One region of the Streptomyces sp. NPDC032822 genome, then DNA from elsewhere that is predicted to be linked to it. Evidence: riboswitches for the same ligand, from Rfam matches in the RefSeq annotation. Region 1 holds a riboswitch; each other region holds the start of a gene.
What was found. A riboswitch is a leader RNA that binds a small molecule or an ion and turns the genes downstream of it on or off. The one in region 1 is predicted to bind cobalamin.

Region 1 (7,406 bases):
GCCCGCCGGGACGTAACCGCCGTCCAGGGCCTTGAGGATGTGGTCGATCTCGTCGGTGGTCCTCGCCAGCCGCGGCACGACCTCGACGCAGGCGAACTCCAACACGGCGACGGCGTCGGGAAGTTCGGCGCCGATGACCTCACGGACCAGGGGCGCTGCCTCGGCGACCGCCCAGCCCCGCTCCTCCATGCCCTCGGCGAACCGCCGGCACAGCTGCTCCAGCAGGTCGATCGCGTCGGCGGCCGAACGGGCCGGCCCCGCGACGAGGTCCGTCAGCTCCACCGGCAGCTTCACCGGCGCGCCGGGCTCGGCCAGCAACTCCTTCTCCACCAGCCCGAAATGAGCCGCGAGACAGGCCCTGAGCCCCGGCAGCGCGTTCGCCTGCCCGCCCCACACCTGCGAGGCCCGCAGCACGGCCAGCACGAGGTTGACGCGCGGCTCGGCCTCCGGACCGCCGCCGAGGATGTGCAGCCCGTCGCGGATCTGCACGTCCTTGATCTCGCACAGATAGCCGTCGATGTGCATGACGAACTCGTCGAAGGCGTCGTCGTCGGGCTGGTCGTCGATGTGCAGGTCGTGGTGGAGCTCGGCCGCCTTCACCAGCGTCCAGATCTGCGCCCGCACGGCCGGGGCCTTCGTCGGGTCCAGGTCGGAGACGAGCGCGTACTCGTCGAGCAGCTGCTCCAGCTTGGCCAGGTCGCCGTAGGTGTCGGCGCGGGCCATCGGCGGCACCAGGTGGTCGACGACCGTGGCGTGCCCGCGCCGCTTGGCCTGGGTGCCCTCGCCGGGGTCGTTGACGATGAAGGGGTAGACGAGGGGGAGTTCACCGAGGACGGCGTCCGGCGCGCACCCGCCGCTCAGGCCGAGTCCCTTGCCCGGCAGCCACTCCATGGTGCCGTGCTTGCCCATGTGGACGATCGCGTCGGCGCCGAAGCTGTTGTCCAGCCAGCGGTAGGCCGCCATGTAGTGGTGCGACGGCGGCATGTCCGGGTCGTGGTAGATCGCGATCGGGTTCTCGCCGAAGCCGCGCGGCGGCTGGATCATCACGACGACGTTCCCGAACCGGAGGGAGGCGAGCACGATCTCGTCCCCGTCCACGTACAGGTTGCCCGGCGGCTCGCCCCAGGCCTCCAGCATGCCGTCCCGCAGTTGCGGGTCGAGCTTGTCGAACCACGCCCGGTAGTCGGCCAGCGGCACCCGCGCGGGCGCGGCGGCGAGCTGCTCCTCGGTGAGCCATTCGACGTCGTGGCCACCGGCGTTGATCAGCCGGTGGATCAACTCGTCCCCGTTGTCGGGGTGTCCCTCGACGACGTACCCGGCGTCCCGCAGCGCGTCCAGGACGCGGATCGCCGAGGCGGGCGTGTCCAGGCCGACCGCGTTGCCGACCCGCGAGTGCTTGGTCGGGTAGGCGGTGAAGACGAGCGCCAGCTTCTTGTCGGCGTTCGGCTTGTACCCGAGCCGCGCGTGCCGTACGGCGATCCCGGCGACCCGGGCGGCCCGCTCGGGGTCGGCGACGTACACCGGAACGTCGTCCGGGCCCTGCTCCTTGAAGGAGAAGGGGACCGTGATCAGCCGGCCGTCGAACTCGGGGATCGCGACCTGCATCGCCGCGTCCATGGGGGACAGGGCGGCGTCCGACGCGGACCAGGCGCTGTACGAGGAGGTGAGGCAGAGCCCCTGCAGCACGGGGATGTCGAGATCGGCCAGCGCCCCGATGTCCCAGGCCTCCTCGTCGCCGCCGGCCGACGCCTGCGAGGCGTGCGTGCCGCCGGCCGCGAGGACGGTGGCGACCAGAGCGTCTGCCCGGCCCAGGATCTCGTACAGCCCCGCGTCCGCGCCGCGCAGTGAACCGCAGTACACGGGAAGGGCGTTGGCGCCGCGCGCCTCGATCGCCTCGCACAGCGTGTCCACGAAGGCGGTGTTGCCGCTGAGTTCGTGGGCGCGGTAGAAGAGCACACCGACGGTCGGACGGCCGTCCTCAAGCACCCGCTCCCCGTGGACGCCGTACTCGGGCATCTTCAGCGGCTCGACGAAGCCCTCGCCCGTCAGCAGCACGGTGTCGGAGAGGAAGCGGGCCAGCTCGGTCAGGTTCTCCGGGCCGCCCTCGACGAGATAGCGCAGCGCCTCGGCGACGACACCCGCGGGCACGGACGACTCGGCCATCAACTCGGCGTCGGGCACGGTCTCGCCGCCCAGCAGGACGGTCGGGATGCCGGACGCCTTCAGCGCGGCGAGCCCGTCCTCCCAGGCCCGCTTGCCGCCCAGCAGACGGACGACGGCGAGGTCCGAGCCCTCGATCAGCCCGGGCAGTTCCTCCGCGACATCCACCCGGGTCGGATTGCCGATCCGGTAGGAGGCGCCGGAAGCGGCCCGGGCGGCCAGCAGATCCGTGTCGGCGGTGGACAACAACAACACTGTGCTCATGCGGGCGCTCCCGGTGGAATGAAAGGCAGTCCTTGCGGCGCGCCGGACTCGATGAGCCGCCACAGCGCGTCCGTGTCCGCGTGCTGTTCGATCAGGTCGCCGAGCCGGTCGAGCTGCTCCTCGCGCAGCGCGGCGAACGAGGTGTCGGGGGCCGGCACGAACCGGCGGCCCGCGGCGGCGGCCACCTCGCGCAGGAAGGCCCGCCGGAAGCCGTCGGATTCGAGGGAGCCGTGCCAGTGCGTGCCCCAGGTCTGCCCGACCCGGCAGCCGTCCAGGAAGGGGTCCCCGCCGTCGACCTCGGCGATGCCGTGATGGATCTCGTACCCCTCGACGGGTTCGCCGAGGGCCTCACCGACGGGCCGGGTGAGGGTCTTCTCGCGGGCGAACCGCACCCGCACGGGGAGGACCCCGAGCCCGTCCACATGGCCTCGACGGCTCTCCACGTCGTCCTCGATGTGCTCGCCGAGGACCTGGAAGCCGCCGCAGATGCCGAGGACGGGCCGCTGTTCGGCGGCCCTGCGGACCAGGGCGTCGGCGAGCCCCCGCTCCCGCAGCCACTCCAGGGCACGGACGGTTCCCCGGGTCCCCGGGACGACGACGAGATCAGCGTCGGCCAGTTCCTCCGCCCGGTCCACGAACCGCACGACGACACCCGGCTCGGCGGCCAGCGCGTCCACGTCCGTGAAGTTGGACATCAGCGGAACCGCGCAGACGGCGACCCGCAGGACGTCCTCGCCGACCGGAGGCGCCACGGTCGACTCCCGGACCGTGCCCCGCAGGGAGACCCGCAGCCCGTCCTCCTCGTCGATGCCGAGCCCGTGCCGAAAGGGCAGGACGCCGTACGTCTGCCGTCCGGTGAGGCCGTGCAGCATCTCCAGCCCCGGCTCCAGCAGGGACACATCGCCCCGGAACTTGTTGACGAGGAACCCGGCGACCAGCGCCTGGTCCTCGGGGGAGAGCAGGGCGACGGTCCCGAAGAAGGAGGCGAAGACGCCACCGCGGTCGATGTCGCCGACGACGAGCACCGGCAGCCCGGCGTTCCGGGCGATGCCCATGTTGACGATGTCGGTCCGCCGGAGATTGATCTCGGCGGGACTTCCCGCCCCCTCACAGATCACCGCGTCATACGTGCCCCGCAACTCGGCGAGACAGTCGAGAACGGTCCCGAGAAGCCTCTGCTGCCGCCCGCCGTGATAGCCGCGGGCGCTGAGCTCCCCGACCGCCTTTCCCAACAGCACGACCTGGCTGCTCTGTTCACCGCCCGGCTTCAGCAGCACGGGATTCATCAGCGCGGTCGGCTCGATACGGCAGGCCTGCGCCTGCATGGCCTGCGCCCGCCCGATCTCGGCACCCTCCCGCGTCACGAACGAGTTGAGGGACATGTTCTGCGCCTTGAACGGCGCCACCTTCGCCCCCTGCCGCACCAGCCAACGGCAGATCCCGGCGGTGACGACGCTCTTGCCGGCGTCCGAGGTGGTCCCGGCGACGAGCAGTCCACCACCGGTCATGAGGCACGCCCCCGCGTCAGCAGCCGTGCGGCGACGCCCACGCCGAGCGTGAGCCAGCCGACGCGCCGCGACAGCCGTACGGCCCGTTCGATGTCGCAGGTCGCGACGGTGCGCCCCTCCTCGTTGAGGACCGGCCGGTGCTCGACCCGTCCCGCGTAGGACAGGGTCCCGCCGAGCCGTACGCCCAGCGCCCCCGCGAACGAGGCCTCCACGGGACCGGCGTTGGGGCTCGGATGCTTCGCCGCGTCGGCCCGCCAGGCCCGCACGGCACCTCGCGGATCCGGCCCCGCCACCGCGGCGAGCACGGCGGTCAGACGCGCCCCCGGCCACCCCGCGACATCGTCGGCGCGGGCGGAGGCCCACCCGTAGCGGCGGTACCGGGGCGACCTGTGCCCGACCATGGCGTCGAGGGTGTTCACGGCCCGGAAGCCGAGCAGCCCCGGTACGCCCCCGACAGCACCCCACACCAGCGCCCCGACCACCGCGTCGGAGGTGTTCTCGGCGACGGACTCGACGACCGCCCGGGCGATTCCGTCGGCGTCGAGGGCCTGCGGGTCCCGTCCGCACAGATGCGGCAGCCGGGCCCGTGCGGCGTCGACGTCCCCGGCCTCCAGGGCCCGCCCGACGGTCCGGGCCTCCCGGGCGAGCGACGTCCCTCCGACCACGGCCCAGGTGGCCGCGCCGGTCAGCGCGACGGAGGCGGCGGGGGAGCGGCGTACGGCACGGGCGGCCATCGCGCCGAGCGTGACGGCGCCACCGGCGCACACCACGGCGTGCAGCGCGCCCCACCCGCGGTGGTCCCGCCACAACACCCGTTCCACGGCGCCCGCGGCCCGCCCGAACAGGGCGACCGGATGCCCGCGGCGCGGATCGCCGAGCAGGAGGTCGCCGAGAAGGCCGGCGGCGGCGCCGTACGCGAAGACGCGATCGGCACGCATCGGCTCAGCCGACCGCGGTCACGGACAGGGCACCGGTGGTGAACGTCAAACGGCAGCCGCGCATGGCGATATGTCCTCACTCAGGGTGTCCACGCCCTGGTTCGACGAGATCGGCGGCGAGAGTTCCTGGCTCCCGGGGCTTTCTGCCCCGGTGACAGTGGCGGGACCGCGCCGGAATCGCACCGGCTTCCTCTCCTGCCGCCGTAGATGGCCCCGGCAGTCCACCACGGTGTTGGAAGGGCCGTCAACTTGCCGTTGACCTGCGAAGGGAGAGTGTGCTGAGACCCACACGCGGGTGGTCGCAGCCGTCACGGAAAGACGTGGGGTGCGGGACGGAGAACCGTCCAGCACCCCACGTGGTGTCCGGGTCGCGCGGGTCAGACGACGATCAGTGAGATCCCGTACGCCACCGCGGCCGCGCACGCCGCGAAGCACACGTACGCGCCGGTGACCGCGAGGGTGGCGGAGTCGCCCTGGGCCGTGGCCCGTTCGCGGCGCGACAGGCCCATGATGCCGAGGGTGAACAGGGCCACGAGGGCCACGGTGATCACGAGGCTGACGCCGAAGACGGAGCCGAGGGCCGCCCAGTCGATCTTCATGCTGCTTCTTCCTTCACGAGGGGAGGTGCCTGGGGGCCGGGCTCAGACGGTGGTCGCGGCCGGCGGGGCCGCGGGGTCGGTGGCGGTGGCGGCCGGGGCCGGGATCGTGGCCGTGAGGTCCTCGGTCACCGTGCCCGTGGGCGGCGGCGTCACGGCGGCGATCGCCGTGGTCACCACACCGGCCGGCTCCCCGCTCCCGTCGGTCTCGTTGACGTTGCTCGCGTCGATCACCTCGCGGCGGGAGACCTTCCAGATGGCCGCGCTGGAGGCGATCAGGAAGACCGCGACCAGGGCGGTGCCGAAGTCCCCGATCCTGGTCACGTACTCGGCGAGCGCGCCCACCAGGGCCGCGGCGGGCAGGGTCAGGCCCCACGCCACGAACATGCGGGTCGCCGTGGACCAGCGGACCACACCGCCCTTGCGGCCGAGGCCCGCGCCCATCACCGAACCGGAGACGGAGTGCGTGGTGGAGAGGGAGAAACCGAGGTGGGAGGAGGCCAGGATGACCGTGGCCGCGCTGGTCTGGGCGGCGAAGCCCTGCTGCGGCTGAAGGTCGGTCAGGCCCTTGCCCATGGTGCGGATGATGCGCCAGCCGCCGAGATAGGTGCCCAGCGCGATGGCCAGGCCCGCGGAGAGGATGACCCAGGTGGGCGGGTCGGAGTCGGGCGCGACGGCCCCGCCCGCGACCAGGGCGAGGGTGATGATGCCCATCGTCTTCTGGGCGTCGTTGGTGCCGTGGGCCAGCGAGACCAGGCCGGCGGAGGCGATCTGGCCGGTCCGGTAGCCCTTCGCGGCGGCCTTGCCGTCGGCCTTCTTGCCGAGGGAGTACGACAGTCGGGTGGCGAGCATCGCCGCGAGGCCCGCGACCAGCGGTGCCGCGATCGCGGGGATCAGCACCTTGGTGACCAGGACGTCACCGTGTACCGCGCCGGCGCCGGCCGAGGCGATGGTGGCGCCGATGAGGCCGCCCATGAGGGCGTGCGAGGAGCTGGAGGGGAGTCCGACCAGCCAGGTCAGCAGGTTCCAGAGGATCGCGCCGACCAGGGCGGCGAAGATGACCTCGGGACGGATGCCGGTCTCGTCGACGAGACCCTTGGAGATCGTGTTGGCGACCTCCACGGAGAGGAAGGCGCCTACAAGGTTCAGCACGGCGGACATGGCCACCGCGACCTTGGGCTTGAGCGCGCCGGTCGAGATGGTGGTGGCCATCGCGTTGGCGGTGTCGTGGAAACCGTTCGTGAAATCAAACGCGAGTGCGGTCACGACCACAATCGCGAGGATCAGCGAGAAGTTTTCCATTTACCCAGGCAATCGTTCGAGGTCATTGGCCGGATGAACGTAGGCAACCTGGATGAACGGAAGGTGAACTGAGCAGGGCCGCACGGTGTCCGGAGTCGATGGTTCTCGCACCGCTCTCTCCGACCTGCTCCGCACGGCCCCTGTGCGGCATGGTCAACTGCCTCTGGCGAACTTCCGCAGGCCGCTCGCGGACCCGTTGAAGAGATTCTGGTCACCCGGCAGACCGCCGCTGTTGTCGTACTGCCAGATCGTCCAGGACGACCAGCCGGCCGGCAGTGCGCCCGCGTCCGCCGAGTCGTAGCGCGCCACCCACAGGGCGTGGTTCGAGGCGAAGGCGGTGCTGCCGCCGGTGCAGGTGTTCCACCAGTGGGTGGTCGTGTAGATCACCGGGCGGCGGCCGGTGAGCCGCTTCACCTCGCCGCTGAACGACTTGATCCAGCTGACCATCTTCGGCCTGGTCAGCCCGTAGCACTTGCGCTTCTTGTCGTACGGGTTGTATTCGATGTCGAGCGCGGGCGGCAGCGTCCAGCCGTCCGCGGTCCAGTCGCCGCCGTTGCGCACGAAGTACGCCGCCTGCGCCCTGCCCGACGACTGGTGGGGCAGCGCGAAGTGGTACGCCCCGCGGAGGATGCCCTCGT
Region 2 (7,406 bases), on a different contig from region 1:
CGTGCGCTGGATACCTCGTTGAACGCGGTCTGAACCGGGCACCCCTGTCCCCCTTCCCTCTTCTCAGGCGTCGGTCAGGTCCAGGAGGACCTTGGAGGCGACGGTTCGGTCGTGGGCTGTGTCGAAGGCGGCCCCGGCCTCGGTGAGGGGGAACGTGTGGGTCACGATCGCGTCGACGGGGAGGTCCTGGGCCAGGAGGCCGAGGGCCTCGTCGAACTCGGTGTCGAAGCGGAAGGCGCCGCGGAGATCCAGTTCGCGGGTGACGGCGATGTTGCCCAGCAGGGGGACCTCGCCGGGGGGCAGCAGGCCGAGGAGGACGACGGTGCCGCCACGGTGCACGTGTTCGACGCAACTGCGCAGGCCCGCGGGTGCTCCGGACGCCTCTACGGCGATGTCGAAGGGTGCCGGCCATACGTCGTTGCCGGGGGCGTCCGCCCGGAGGGTCGAGGTGGCTCCGGAGGCGGCGGCGATACGCAGGGGTGTGTCGAGGAGGTCGCTCACGACGATCTCGGCGGCGCCCTTGTGGCGGAGTACGGCGGTGACCAGGCAGCCGATCGGGCCCGCCCCGGTGACCAGGACGCGCCTGCCCCGCACGTCACCGGCCCGGTGCACGGCGTGCAGCGCCACCGACAGGGGTTCGGCCAGGACGGCACGGCGGAGGGCGAGCTCCGGCGGCAGCGGGCGGAGTTGTGCGGTGGGCACGGTGACGAGTTGGGCGAAGCCGCCCTGGACGTGGGGCGTGCGGGCGGCGCTGCCGAGGTAGCGGGTGTCGGCGCAGAGGTTGCGGCGGCCGGCCGCGCAGTGCGGGCAGTGGTCGCACGGGGTGGCGGGGTGGACGGCCACCGGGGTGCCGACGGCCGGTCCCTCGCCGTCGGGGCCCAGGGTGGCGACATGGCCGACGACCTCGTGCCCGAGCACCATCGGCTCCCGGACGGTGAAGTCGCCGACCCGGCCGTGGCGGTAGTAGTGCAGGTCCGATCCGCAGATTCCGCCGAGGGCGACGGCGACCGTCACCTGCCCGGCTTCGGGCCGGACGGGGGAGCGCTGTTCGACCCGGAGGTCTCCGGCCGAGTGGACGACACAGGCTTGCATGGGGGCCTTCCGTTCCTTCTCCGAGGGCGTTGCGTGGTGGCCGGGTCCGTCACAGGACGGAGAGCATGCCGCCGTCGACGTAGAGCACCTGTCCGTTGACGAAGTCGGCCGCGGGGGAGGACAGGAAGATCAGGGCGCCCACCAGGTCGTCGACGTCGCCCCAGCGGCCGGCCGGGGTGCGCTTGCGGACCCAGGCGCTGAACTCCTCGTCGGCGACCAGGGCCGAGGTGAGTTCGGTGTCGAAGTAGCCGGGGCCGATGCCGTTGACCTGGATGCCGAGCGGGCCCAGGTCGGCGCACATGCCCTTGGTGAGCATCTTCAGGCCGCCCTTGGTGGCGGAGTAGGCGGCGATACCGGGCCGGACCGCCTCGCTCTGCAGCGAGCAGATGTTGACGATCTTGCCGCGGCCCCGGGGCGCCATGCGCCGGGCGACTTCGCGCCCCACGAGGAAGGCGCTGGTGAGGTTGGTGTCGAGCAGGCGGTGCCAGTCGTCGTCGGTGAACTCCAGGAACGGGCGGCGGTGTTGGACGCCCGTGTTGTTCACCAGGATGCCGATCGGCCCGTTCTCCTCCTCGGCCCGGGCGATGCCGGCGGTGACGGCCGCCGAGTCCGTGACGTCGAAGGCGGCCGTCCGTACCCGGTCCCCGAAGGAGGCCGAGAGTTCGGTGGCGGTCGCTCGCAGGGCCGTGGCGTTCCGGCCGTTGAGGACGACCGTGCAGCCGGCCTCCAGCAGGCCCTTGGCGAGTGCCTTGCCGATGCCCCGGCTGGAGCCGGTGACCAGGGCGGTCTCTCCGGTGATGTCGAACAGTGGGTGGCTCATGCGCGTACCCCCGGGGTGCTGATCGGAGTACCGGCCTCGGTGTCGACCGGCGTGCTGATCAGGATGCCCGGTACGGCCGGGCCGCCGGGGAGGGGGGTGCGGGCGGGCCGGACGGTCGTCGACCTTCGCGGTCTCGCGCCGCCGCTCGCGGCGAAGGGGCTGGTGATCGAGGAGCAGGGCCCGGAGGCGGTCGGCCGGCGGCCGGGAGAGCGGGACCGCGCCCGCTCTCCCGACCGGTCGTCGTGCGGATCAGGAGGTCGGGGCGGTCAGGACGCCGACAGTTCCTCGCGGACCGTCCGGGCCGCGAGGACCAGGTTCTCCAGGGATGCGCGGGTCTCGGGCCAGGCGCGGGTCTTCAGGCCGCAGTCGGGGTTGACCCAGAGGCGCTCCGGGGGGATGGCCTCAAGTCCCTTGCGCAGCAGGGCGGATGCCTCGTCCGTGCTCGGTACGCGCGGGGAGTGGATGTCGTACACGCCGGGGCCGGCCTCGCGCGGGTAGCCGTGGGCGGCGAGTTCGCGGGCGACCTGCATGTGGGAGCGGGCGGCCTCCAGGCTGATGACGTCGGCGTCGAGGTCGTCGATGGCCTGGACGACGTCGCCGAACTCGGCGTAGCACATGTGGGTGTGGATCTGGGTGTCCGGGCGTACACCGCCGGTGCTGAGGCGGAAGGCCTCGGTGGCCCACGCCAGGTACGCCGGATGGTCGGCGGCCCGTAGCGGCAGGGTCTCGCGCAGGGCGGGTTCGTCGACCTGGATGACCGAGGTCCCGGCCGCCTCCAGGTCGCCGACCTCGTCGCGCAGGGCGAGGGCGACCTGGCGGGCGGTGTCGCCGAGGGGCTGGTCGTCGCGGACGAAGGACCAGGCGAGCATGGTGACCGGCCCGGTGAGCATGCCCTTGACGGGCTTGGCGGTGAGCGACTGGGCGTACGTCGTCCAGCGCACCGTCATCGGTTCGGGGCGGGAGATGTCGCCGGCCAGGATCGGCGGGCGGACGTAACGGGTGCCGTAGGACTGGACCCAGCCGTGCTGCGTGGCGAGGTAGCCGGTGAGCTGTTCGGCGAAGTACTGGACCATGTCGTTGCGTTCGGGCTCGCCGTGCACGAGGACGTCGAGGCCGGTCTTCTCCTGGAAGGAGATCACCTCGCCGATCTCGGCCCTGATGCGCTCCTCGTAGCCGGCCGTGTCGATCCGGCCCGCCCTCAGGTCCGCGCGGGCGGTACGCAGTTCGGTGGTCTGGGGGAAGGAGCCGATGGTGGTGGTCGGGAGCAGGGGCAGGCCGAGGCGGTCGCGCTGGGCGGTGGCCCGCTCGGCGTACGGCCGGGAGCGGCGGGCGTCGGTGTCCGTGACGGCGGCGGCGCGGGCCCGGACGGCGGGGTCGCGGGTGAGGGGGGAGGCCGCGCGGGAGGCCAGGTCGGCCCGGTTGGCGGCGAGTTCGCCGGTGATGGTGTCGGTGCCGTCGGCGAGGCCCTTGGCGAGGGTGACGATCTCGGCGGTCTTCTGCCGGGCGAAGGCGAGCCAGCGCAGGATCTGCGGCTCGACGTCCCGCTCGGCCGCGGTGTCGATCGGGACGTGGAGCAGTGAGCAGGAGGCGGCCACGTCGACCCGGTCGGCGAGCCCGAGTAGCGTGCCGAGCGTGGCGAGGGACGCCGAGAGGTCGTTGACCCAGATGTTGCGCCCGTTGACCACACCGGCGACCAGGCGCTTTCCGGGCAGTCCGCCCACGGCGGCGAGCGCGTCGAGGTTGGCCGCGGCGGCCTCGGTGAAGTCGAGGGCGAGCCCCTCGACCGGGGCCTTGGCCAGTACCGGCAGGGCGTCGCCGAGCCGGTCGAAGTAGGAGGCGACCAGCAGCTTCGGTCGGTCGGTGCGGGTGCCGAGGTCGCGGTAGGCGCGGGTGGCCGCGTTCAGCTCGGCCGGTGTGCGGTCCTGGACGAGGGCCGGTTCGTCCAGCTGCACCCACTCGGCGCCCGCCGCGCGCAGGTCGGCGACGACCTCGGCGTAGACGGGCAGCAGCCGGTCGAGGAGCGTCAGCGGGTCGAAGTCGGCGGCCACACCGGGCGCGGGCTTGGCGAGCAGGAGGTAGGTGACCGGGCCGACAAGGACCGGGCGGGCGGTGAGACCGAGGGCGAGGGCTTCACGGAGCTCGGCGACCTGCTTGCCGGAGTCCGCCGCGAACACGGTGTCCGGGCCCAACTCCGGTACCAGATAGTGGTAGTTGGTGTCGAACCACTTGGTCATCTCCAGCGGCGCCACGTCCTGGGTGCCGCGGGCCATCGCGAAGTAGCCGTCCAGGGCGTCCGCTTCGACGGCGGCGCGGTGGCGGGCGGGGATCGCGCCGACCATGACACTGGTGTCCAGGACATGGTCGTAGTACGAGAAGTCGCCGGTGGGAACCTCGTGGATGCCGGCCTCGGCCAGCTGCGACCAGTTCGTCCGGCGCAGGCCGGCCGCGGTGGACCGGAGGGTGCCGGCGTCGACGCGGCCCTTCCAGTAGCCCTCGATCGCCTTCTTCAGTTCCCGGTGCTGTCCCTGGCGGGGGTAGCCGTACACGGTGGCCCGTGCTGCCGCGGCTGCGGGCTTCGCTGTCACGGAAATCTCCTTCGCGAGATATCTCCCTGGAATCCCGGGACGGGACGCGGGCGCGAAGGGGTGACGAACCGGACGGACCTCGTTCCGCGCGGTACAGCGCGCGATCGTCCGCCCGATAGGTACGCCGACCCGCCCACGAGGCCACCGGGATGTCCGCGCACGAGGGATCGCGCGCGGGCAACGGGCAGGTCTTCGGACTCGCGGGCACGCCCTCCGTACGGAGGACACCTACTGGCCGTCGCTTCCCAGGCCCTGTTCACCGGACCCAGTGCGTATGACGGCGGTCGTTCCCGCTCACCGCTGCGGGGCAGTCCCGGATTCCCACCGGGTTCCCTCTTACGACGCATCCCGTCTGGCGGACGGGGCGAACCAGCTGCGTCGGCCAGCCTAGGGGGCGCCGCCTCGGCACGGAGAACTCCGCTCACATGGCGGACCGTGAGATGGGACACGCGGCGGGTGCCCGCGCCGGCCGGGCCCCTCAGTCCTGGTCGTACACGTGGAATCCCCGGCCGCTCTTGCGCCCCAACAGCCCTGCCTGGAACATCCGTTGGAGCAACGGGGGCGGGGCGTGGAGCGGCTCCTTGAACTCCTCGTACAAGGATTCCGCGATCGCGCCGAGGGTGTCCAGGACGGCCCGCGCACTCACCCGCCACCGCGGCGGCTGGGGCGAACCCGGCAAGACCTTCGCCATCGGCCTGGGCTGCGAGATCCGCCACGCGCACCGGCTCGTCTACTCCGACGGCCTCGACCTCGACAACGCCTCCGCCGCCACCCCCATCGGCATGGGCTGCCGCGTCTGCGAACGCCTCGAATGCCCCCAGCGCGCGGCCCCGCCCCTCGGCCGGCCGCTCCGGATCGACCAGCACAGCAGCACGTTCGTCCCGTATCCGGTGGCGGACCGCTGAACCGGGCCCGCCGCGCAGGCCTGCGAGCGGCCGGAAAAAGGTGCTGCCCGGGCCGGCCCACAGAGGCCGGCCCGGGCAGCACCCGTGATCAGGATCAGACGAGGTCGAACCGGTCCAGGTCCGCGACCTTGGCCCAGGCGGCGACGAAGTCGTTCACGAACTTCGCCTTCGCGTCGTCACTCGCGTAGACCTCGGCGAGGGCGCGCAGCTCGGAGTTGGAGCCGAAGACGAGGTCGGCACGGGTGCCGGTCCACTTGACGTCGCCGGTGGCGGCGTCACGGCCCTCGAAGACCGTCTGGTCCTGCGAGGTCGAGCTCCACGTCGTCCCCAGGTCGAGCAGGTTGACGAAGAAGTCGTTCGTCAGGACCCCGGGGGTGTCGGTGAAGACGCCGTGCGAGGACTGCCCGTGGTTGGCGCCCAGGACACGCAGACCGCCGACGAGGACGGTCAGCTCGGGGGCGCTCAGGGTGAGCAGGTTCGCCTTGTCGAGCAGCAGGTACTCGGCCGGCAGGCGGTTGCCCTTGCCGAGGTAGTTGCGGAACCCGTCGGCGGTCGGCTCCAGCGCGGCGAACGACTCGACGTCCGTCTGCTCCTGCGAGGCGTCCACCCGGCCCGGCGTGAACGGGACCTCGACCACGTGACCGGCGTCCTTGGCGGCCTTCTCCACGGCGGCGGCACCACCGAGGACGATCAGGTCGGCCAGGGAGACCTTCTTCGCGCCGGAGTTGAACTCCTGCTGGACGCCCTCCAGGACGCGCAGCACCTGGGCCAGCTCGTCCGGGTTGTTGACCTCCCAGCCGCGCTGCGGCTCCAGGCGGACGCGGGCACCGTTGGCGCCGCCGCGCTTGTCGCTGCCGCGGTGGGTGGAGGCCGACGCCCACGCGGTGGACACCAGCTGCGAGACGGTCAGCCCCGAGTCGAGGAGCTTGGCCTTGAGGGCCGCGATGTCACCGGCGTCGATGACCTCGCCCTCGGCCTCCGGCAGCGGGTCCTGCCACAGCAGGGTCTCCGCCGGGACCTCGGCGCCGAGGTACAGGGACTTCGGGCCCAGGTCACGGTGGGTCAGCTTGTACCAGGCGCGGGCGAAGGCGTCCGCGAACTCGGCCGGGTTCTCGTGGAAGCGGCGCGAGATCTCACCGTAGATCGGGTCGAAGCGCAGCGACAGGTCGGTGGTGAGCATCGTCGGGAGCTTCTTCTTCGACGCGTCGTGCGCGTCGGGGATGATCGCCTCGGAGTCCTTGGCCATCCACTGGTTGGCGCCGGCCGGGCTCTGGGTGAGCTCCCACTCGTAGCCGAAGAGGATGTCGAAGAAGTCGTTGCTCCACTGGGTGGGCTTGGTGGTCCAGGTGACCTCCAGACCACTGGTGATGGCGTCGCCGGCCTTGCCGGTGCCGTAGGTGGACCTCCAGCCCAGGCCCTGCTGCTCGATGGAGGCGGCCTCGGGGTCGTCGCCGACGTTGTCCGCCGGACCGGCGCCGTGGGTCTTGCCGAAGGTGTGACCACCGGCGATGAGGGCGACGGTCTCCTCGTCGTTCATCGCCATGCGGCGGAACGTCTCGCGGATGTCGCGGGCCGCGGCCAGCGGGTCCGGGTTGCCGTTGGGGCCCTCGGGGTTGACGTAGATGAGGCCCATCTGGACCGCGCCGAGCGGGTTCTCCAGCTCACGGTCGCCCGTGTAGCGCTGGTCGTCGAGCCAGGTGGTCTCCGGGCCCCAGTACACGTCCTCGTCGGCCTCCCAGACGTCCGCGCGGCCGCCGGCGAAGCCGAAGGTCTCGAAGCCCATCGTCTCCAGCGCGACATTGCCCGTGAGGATCATGAGGTCGGCCCAGGAGATGGACTGGCCGTACTTCTTCTTGACCGGCCACAGCAGACGGCGGGCCTTGTCGAGGTTGCCGTTGTCCGGCCAGCTGTTCAGGGGCGCGAAGCGCTGCTGCCCGCGGCCACCGCCACCGCGGCCGTCGCTGATGCGGTAGGTGCCGGCGCTGTGCCAGGCCATGCGGATCA
Region 3 (7,406 bases), on a different contig from region 1:
ACTCACCTCGTACACCGAGGACATGCGCGCCCAGGGCCTCGAACCGACCTCCCAGCTCCTGGACATCGGCTACATCACCGCCGACGACCGCCTCGCCGGGCTCCTCGACATCACGGCCGGCGGACGGGTGCTGCGCATCGAGCGCCTGCGCATGGCCAACGGCGAACCGATGGCCATCGAGACCACCCACCTCAGCGCCAAGCGCTTCCCGGCACTGCGCAGGTCACTCGCCAAGTACACGTCCCTCTACACCGCGCTCGCCGAGGTGTACGACGTCCATCTCGCCGAGGCCGAGGAGACCATCGAGACCTCCCTGGCCACCCCGCGCGAGGCCGGCCTGCTCGGCACCGACGTGGGCCTGCCGATGCTGATGCTGTCCCGCCACTCCCTGGACCGCCAGGGCGAACCGGTGGAATGGGTACGGTCCGTGTACCGCGGCGACCGCTACAAGTTCGTGGCACGCTTGAAGCGACCCGTCGAATAACGGGCCCGGGCCACGCCCACACTCGGCGGGGGCACGGGAGTTGCCCCCAGACCAACACCGCGCGGCACGACTGAAACGGCCGTCGAGCAGCAGGCCCGGCCACGCCCAAGGCCGACCGAGCGTCCGGGAGTTGCCCCCGGGACCACACCGCGTGGCACGAGCGAGACGGCCCGTCGGGTAGCGGGCCGGGCCACGCCCACAGTCGGCCAGGCGTCCGGGGTTGCCCCGGGACCACACCGCGCGGCGCGACCGAAGCGGCCGTCGAGCAGCAGGCCCGGCCACGCCCCAGGCCGACCGGGAACCCGGGAGTCGGCCCCGGGACCACACCGCGTGGCACGACTGAAACGGCCCGTCGAGTGACGGGCCCGGGTGGCACGCGCAGGTCGGCCGGGGGTGGGGTCTTCAGGGCCCGGCACCCGTCCGTGCGAGTACTGCACGCGGTGTAGCGCAACCGCTCTTCCTGCCCTACGGTCCTCCCGTCATCGCATGGACGGGAGGACGACCCGGTGCGCACAGCGAATGCCCGAACCATCGTCATCTGGACCCTCGTCGCACTGATCGGAGCCGCCGGCTGGTCGGTCCTCGCGCTCGCCCGGGGCGAGGAGGTCTCGGCCGTCTGGATGGTGGCGGCGGCTCTCGGCTCGTACGCCCTCGCCTATCGCTTCTACTCGAAGTTCATCGCCCGCAAGGTGCTCAAGGTCGACCACACCCGGGCGACCCCCGCCGAGCGCCTGAACAACGGCATCGACTTCCACCCCACCGACCGCCGGGTCCTGCTGGGCCACCACTTCGCGGCGATAGCAGGTGCCGGACCGCTGGTCGGGCCCGTGCTGGCCGCGCAGATGGGGTATCTGCCGGGCACGATCTGGATCATCGTCGGCGTGATCTTCGCGGGCGCGGTCCAGGACATGGTGGTGCTGTTCTTCTCCACCCGGCGCAACGGCAAGTCGCTCGGGCAGATGGCCCGGGAGGAGATCGGCCCGTTCGGCGGGGCGGCGGCACTGCTCGCCGCGTTCGCCATCATGATCATCCTGCTCGGGGTGCTGGCCCTGGTCATCGTGAACGCGCTGGCCGCCTCGCCCTGGGGCACCTTCTCCATCGCGATGACCGTCCCGATCGCCCTGCTGATGGGCTTCTACCTGCGGATCCTGCGGCCCGGCCGGGTCACCGAGGTCTCACTGATCGGCGTCGGACTGCTGCTGCTCGCGCTGGTCTCGGGCCGCTGGGTCGCCGAGTCGTCCTGGGCGGACACCTTCACGCTCGCGCCCTCCACCCTCGTCATCTGGCTGGTGGCGTACGGCTTCGTCGCCTCGATCCTGCCGGTGTGGATGCTGCTCGCGCCCCGCGACTACCTCTCCACCTTCATGAAGATCGGCACGATCATCCTGCTCGCGCTCGGTGTCGTCATCGCGCTGCCGACGCTGAGGATGGACCCGGTGACCGACTTCGCCTCCCGCGGCGACGGCCCGGTCTTCGCGGGCTCGCTCTTCCCGTTCGTCTTCATCACCATCGCCTGCGGCGCGCTCTCCGGCTTCCACGCGCTGATCTCCTCGGGTACGACACCGAAGATGATCCAGAAGGAGACGCAGGTCCGCATGATCGGCTACGGCTCCATGCTGATGGAGTCGTCGGTCGCGGTGATGGCGCTGATCGCGGCGAGCATCATCGACCCGGGCCTGTACTTCGCGATGAACGCCCCCGCGGGCGTGATCGGCACCACCGTCGAGAACGCCTCGCAGGTGGTGACCGGTTGGGGATACTCCATCACGCCCGCCGAACTCGCCCAGGCGGCGCGGGACGTCGAGGAGTCGACCCTGCTCTCCCGCACCGGCGGCGCGCCCACGCTCGCCGTCGGGGTGTCGCAGATCTTCTCCGAGGTGACCGGCGGGGGCCTCAAGGCCTTCTGGTATCACTTCGCGATCATGTTCGAGGCGCTGTTCATCCTGACCGCGCTGGACGCCGGCACCCGGGTCGGCCGGTTCATGCTCCAGGACATGCTGGGCAACGTCTACCGGCCCTTCCGGAACATCGGCTGGAAGCCCGGCCTGGTCGTCACCAGCGCGGTGGTGTGCGGGCTGTGGGGCTACTTCCTGTGGGTCGGCGTCCACGAACCCCTCGGCGGCATCAACCAGTTGTTCCCGATCTTCGGCATCTCCAACCAGTTGCTCGCGGCGGTCGCGCTGGCCGTCTGCACGACCCTGCTGGTGAAGTCCGGACGCCTGAAGTGGGCCTGGATCACCGGGGTTCCGCTCGCCTGGGACGCCACGGTCACCCTGACGGCGAGCTGGCAGAAGGTGTTCTCCGGTGACCCCAAGGTCGGCTTCTTCAAGCAACGGTCCGTGTTCCAGGACGCGATCGACCGGGGCGAGGTGCTGCCGCCCGCCAAGACCATGGACGACATGCACACCGTGGTCACCAACTCCACGGTGGACGGCGTCCTCGCGGCCGTCCTGGCGGTGCTGATCGTCATCGTGATCGCGGACGCGGCCCGGGTCTGTGTCCGGCACGTCCGGCGGCCCGCGCTCTCCACGCTCAGCGAGGCGCCCTACGTCGAGTCGAAGATCGTCGCTCCGGCCGGGCTGTTCCCGACCGGGAAGGAGAAGGAGGAGGAACGCCGTGCGGTCGGCACTTCTCCGGGCGTGTAGAGGAGTGCGCTGGTACATGCGGGAGCTGACCGACGAGTCGGCGTACGACCGCTATGTCGCGCACCTGCGCCGGGACCGTCCGGACGCGGCCGTGCCCTCCCGGCGCGACTTCGAGCGGATGCGCACGGACCGGCAGGAGGCGGACCCCCGGCAGGGGTTCCGCTGCTGCTGAAGGCCGGTCCGCGGTCGTACGGGGCGGACACAGAACCGCCACATACCGATATACGGACGAGGTCTTTCGCTTTCCCGACAGCGTCGCCTAGATTGCCTGCGCGTTACACAGGTGATCAGTGAGGGGACGGAGTCGCGGAATGTCGCAAGCGCCTGAAGTGAGACCACCGGTGGTGACACCGGTCCGCGTGGTCATCGCCCTCTGCCTCTTCGCACCCTTCGTGGCGATGCTGTGGGTCGGTTCCTACGCCAAGACCGATCCGGCCTTCATCGGTATCCCGTTCTTCTACTGGTACCAGATGGCGTGGGTGCTGATCTCCACGGCACTGACGATGATCGCGTACAAGCTGTGGCAGCGCGACCAGCGTGCCCGCAAGGGGGGTGCGTCCCAGTGAAGGACGGCGTGAACGGCGTCGCACTCGCCGTCTTCATCTTCTTCTTCGTGGCCGTCACGGTCATGGGCTTCCTCGCCGCGCGCTGGCGCAGGTCCGACGAGCAGAGCCTGGACGAATGGGGCCTGGGCGGCCGGTCGTTCGGCACCTGGGTCACCTGGTTCCTGCTCGGCGGCGACCTGTACACGGCGTACACCTTCGTCGCCGTACCGGCGGCGATCTACGCGGCGGGCGCGGCCGGCTTCTTCGCGGTGCCCTACACGATCCTGGTGTACCCGCTGATCTTCACGTTCCTGCCCCGCCTGTGGTCGGTCTCGCACAAGCACGGGTATGTGACGACCTCGGACTTCGTGCGCGGCCGGTTCGGCTCGAAGGGCCTGTCGCTGGCCGTGGCCGTCACCGGCATCCTCGCGACCATGCCGTACATCGCGCTCCAACTGGTCGGCATCCAGGCCGTCCTGGACGTGATGGGCGTCGGCGGCGGCGAGGACACCAACTGGTTCGTCAAGGACCTCCCGCTGCTGATCGCCTTCGGTGTGCTGGCCGCGTACACGTACTCCTCGGGGCTGCGTGCGCCCGCGCTGATCGCGTTCGTGAAGGACACGCTGATCTACATCGTCATCGCGGTGGCGATCATCTACATCCCGATCAAGCTGGGCGGCTTCGACGAGATCTTCGCCAAGGCGGGCGAGGCGTACAGCCAGACCAACCCGGCGACGGGCGCGCCACGCGGTGCGCTGGTACCGGGCGAGGCGGGGCAGTGGACGTACGCCACACTGGCGTTGGGCTCGGCCCTCGCGCTCTTCATGTACCCGCACTCGATCACGGCGACGCTGTCCAGCCGCAGCCGTGAGGTGATCCGCCGCAACACCACCATCCTGCCGCTGTACTCGCTGATGCTCGGTCTGCTGGCGCTGCTGGGCTTCATGGCCATCGCGGCCGGGATCAAGGTCAGCAACGGGCAGTTGGCGATCCCGCAGCTGTTCGAGACGATGTTCCCGGACTGGTTCGCGGGCGTGGCCTTCGCGGCCATCGGCATCGGTGCGCTGGTGCCGGCGGCGATCATGTCGATCGCCGCCGCGAACCTCTTCACCCGCAACATCTACAAGGACTTCATCAAGCCGGACGCGACGCCCGAGCAGGAGATGAAGGTCTCCAAGCTGGTCTCGCTCCTGGTGAAGGTCGGCGCGCTGGCCTTCGTCCTCACCATGGACAAGACGGTCGCCATCAACTTCCAGCTCCTCGGCGGCATCTGGATCCTGCAGACCTTCCCGGCCCTGGTCGGCGGTCTGTTCACCCGCTGGTTCCACCGCTGGGCCCTGCTGGCGGGCTGGGCGGTCGGCATGGTCTACGGCACGGTCGCCGCGTACGGCGTCGCCTCGCCGACGCAGAAGCACTTCGGCGGCTCGTCGAAGGAGATCCCCGGCATCGGTGAGATCGGCTACATCGGCCTGACGGCGTTCGTCCTCAACCTGGTGGTGACGGTGGTCCTCACCTTCGTCCTGAAGGCCCTCAAGGCCCCGGACGGCATCGACGAGACGTCCCCGCAGGACTACACGGCGGACGCCGGCGACCCCGGCGTCGAGGTGGAGCTGCCCCCGGCCACGGCGGGCACCACGCACTGAGCCGTACGCCACGACCACGGGCCGCCGGAGCGATCCGGCGGCCCGTGGTCGTGTGTCCCGGTATTGGGTGCCGTGTCTCGGCGGCATCACGCTCCTCATCTGCCAGTTGACGCTCTGAAACCAGCGCGACACAACATATGGGGGTGCTGTCCCCACCCGGCACAAGATGTATGCTCGTGCTCGCTGTCGTCGCAGGGGAATCCGGTGCGAATCCGGAACTGTCCCGCAACGGTGTACTCATGCGCGCATATGCGTGTATGGGAGTCAGTCCGAGGACCTGCCGACAGCGCGCCCGGCCACCAGGCCCGGGTGCCATGACGTCCGGGCCTCGCGGAATGGGCCGGTGGACGCGACGCCGTGTGCGGTCGTGCGCTGCCCCCTGCCCTCCTTGAGGCCCCCCGTGCCGAGCGAGGGAGAGCCCCACGTGACCATCGCGCCAGCAGACCCGGCTTCAGTCGTCGAGACGATCGACGCCGTCGAGGTCGCCGAGGTCGTCCAGGCCATCGAGGCGGGGACCGACGGTCCCGGAACCGCGTTGCTGCGGACCCTGACCGAGCTGACCGCCGACCTCCCCGACGCCGACCCCGGCCGGGTCGCCGCCGCCGCGCTGCGCGGCCGGTCCGCGCGGGCGGACGAGTCGGAGCTGCGCGAGCTGGCCACCGAGGCCGCCGCCGGCCTGATCTCCGAGGACCCCGCCTACTCGCGGCTCGCGGCCCGCCTGCTGACGATCAGCATCCGCGCCGAGGCCGCCTCCCAGGGCGTCACGTCCTTCACGGAGTCGGTCGTGGTGGGCCACGGCGAGGGTCTCATCGCGGACCGTACGGCCGAGTTCGCGCGGGTCCACGCCGCACGCCTGGACACGCTGGTCGACCGGCAGGCGGACGACCGCTTCGGGTACTTCGGTCTGCGCACGCTGCACAGCCGCTATCTGCTCCGGCACCCCATCACCCGGCGGGTGATCGAGACGCCCCAGTACTTCATGCTGCGGGTGGCGTGCGGTCTGGCCGAGGACGACAGCACCCGCGCCCTGGACGAGGTCGCGGCCCTGTACCGGCTCATGAGCCGCCTCGACTACCTCCCCTCCTCCCCCACCCTCTTCAACTCCGGCACCCGGCACCCCCAGATGTCGTCCTGCTACCTCCTCGACTCCCCGCTGGACGAGCTGGACTCCATCTACGGCCGCTACCACCAGGTCGCCCGGCTCTCCAAGCACGCCGGCGGCATCGGCATCGCGTACTCCCGCGTCCGCTCCCGCGGTTCGCTGATCCGCGGCACCAACGGGCACTCCAACGGCATCGTGCCGTTCCTGAAGACCCTCGACGCCTCGGTCGCCGCCGTGAACCAGGGCGGCCGGCGCAAGGGCGCGGCGGCGGTCTACCTGGAGACCTGGCACTCCGACATCGAGGAGTTCCTGGAGCTGCGCGACAACACCGGTGAGGACGCCCGGCGTACGCACAACCTGAACCTCGCGCACTGGATCCCGGACGAGTTCATGCGCCGGGTGAACGCCGACGCGCCGTGGTCGCTGTTCTCGCCCGCCGACGTGCCCGAACTGGTCGACCTGTGGGGCGAGGAGTTCGACGCGGCGTACCGCAAGGCGGAGGCCGAGGGGCTCGCGAAGAAGACGATCCCGGCCCGCGACCTGTACGGCCGCATGATGCGCACCCTCGCGCAGACCGGCAACGGCTGGATGACCTTCAAGGACGCCGCCAACCGCACCGCCAACCAGACGGCCGAGCCGGGGCACGTCGTGCACTCCTCCAACCTCTGCACGGAGATCCTGGAGGTCACGGACGACGGGGAGACCGCGGTCTGCAACCTGGGGTCGGTGAACCTCGGCGCCTTCGTGGACCCGATTCGCCGGGACATCGACTGGGAGCGCCTGGACGAGACGGTCCGCACGGCCGTCACCTTCCTCGACCGGGTCGTCGACATCAACTTCTACCCGACCGAGCAGGCCGGCCGTTCCAACGCCAAGTGGCGCCCGGTGGGCCTGGGCGCGATGGGCCTCCAGGACGTCTTCTTCCAGCTGCGGCTGCCCTTCGACTCGCCCGAGGCGAAGGCACTGTCCACACGGATCGCCGAGCGC

Region 2: another riboswitch for cobalamin. It lies ahead of metE (5-methyltetrahydropteroyltriglutamate--homocysteine S-methyltransferase); the one in region 1 lies ahead of ACZ5VD_RS23160 (cobalamin biosynthesis protein).
Region 3: another riboswitch for cobalamin. It lies ahead of ACZ5VD_RS21440 (ribonucleoside-diphosphate reductase subunit alpha); the one in region 1 lies ahead of ACZ5VD_RS23160 (cobalamin biosynthesis protein).

The regions. Positions count from the first base shown of each region.
Region 1 is NZ_JBVIOL010000008.1:58,273-65,678, reverse strand. Features, by position in the region: gene cobN (cobaltochelatase subunit CobN) at 1-2,424, opposite strand, end outside; gene ACZ5VD_RS23165 (cobyric acid synthase) at 2,421-3,932, opposite strand; gene ACZ5VD_RS23160 (cobalamin biosynthesis protein) at 3,929-4,870, opposite strand; cobalamin riboswitch at 4,972-5,111, opposite strand; gene ACZ5VD_RS23155 (hypothetical protein) at 5,248-5,469, opposite strand; gene ACZ5VD_RS23150 (inorganic phosphate transporter) at 5,512-6,768, opposite strand; gene ACZ5VD_RS23145 (lysozyme) at 6,922-7,406, opposite strand, start outside.
Region 2 is NZ_JBVIOL010000005.1:557,663-565,068, reverse strand. Features, by position in the region: gene ACZ5VD_RS18000 (L-idonate 5-dehydrogenase) at 64-1,092, opposite strand; gene ACZ5VD_RS17995 (SDR family oxidoreductase) at 1,142-1,912, opposite strand; gene metE (5-methyltetrahydropteroyltriglutamate--homocysteine S-methyltransferase) at 2,179-4,497, opposite strand; cobalamin riboswitch at 4,676-4,873, opposite strand; partial or broken gene ACZ5VD_RS17985 (3-hydroxyacyl-CoA dehydrogenase family protein) at 4,976-5,125, opposite strand; partial or broken gene ACZ5VD_RS17980 (short-chain fatty acyl-CoA regulator family protein) at 5,121-5,402, shown strand; gene katG (catalase/peroxidase HPI) at 5,497-7,406, opposite strand, start outside.
Region 3 is NZ_JBVIOL010000007.1:192,420-199,825, forward strand. Features, by position in the region: gene ACZ5VD_RS21415 (GntR family transcriptional regulator) at 1-484, shown strand, start outside; gene ACZ5VD_RS21420 (carbon starvation CstA family protein) at 991-3,129, shown strand; gene ACZ5VD_RS21425 (YbdD/YjiX family protein) at 3,146-3,301, shown strand; gene ACZ5VD_RS21430 (DUF3311 domain-containing protein) at 3,441-3,695, shown strand; gene mctP (monocarboxylate uptake permease MctP) at 3,692-5,317, shown strand; cobalamin riboswitch at 5,488-5,616, shown strand; gene ACZ5VD_RS21440 (ribonucleoside-diphosphate reductase subunit alpha) at 5,742-7,406, shown strand, end outside.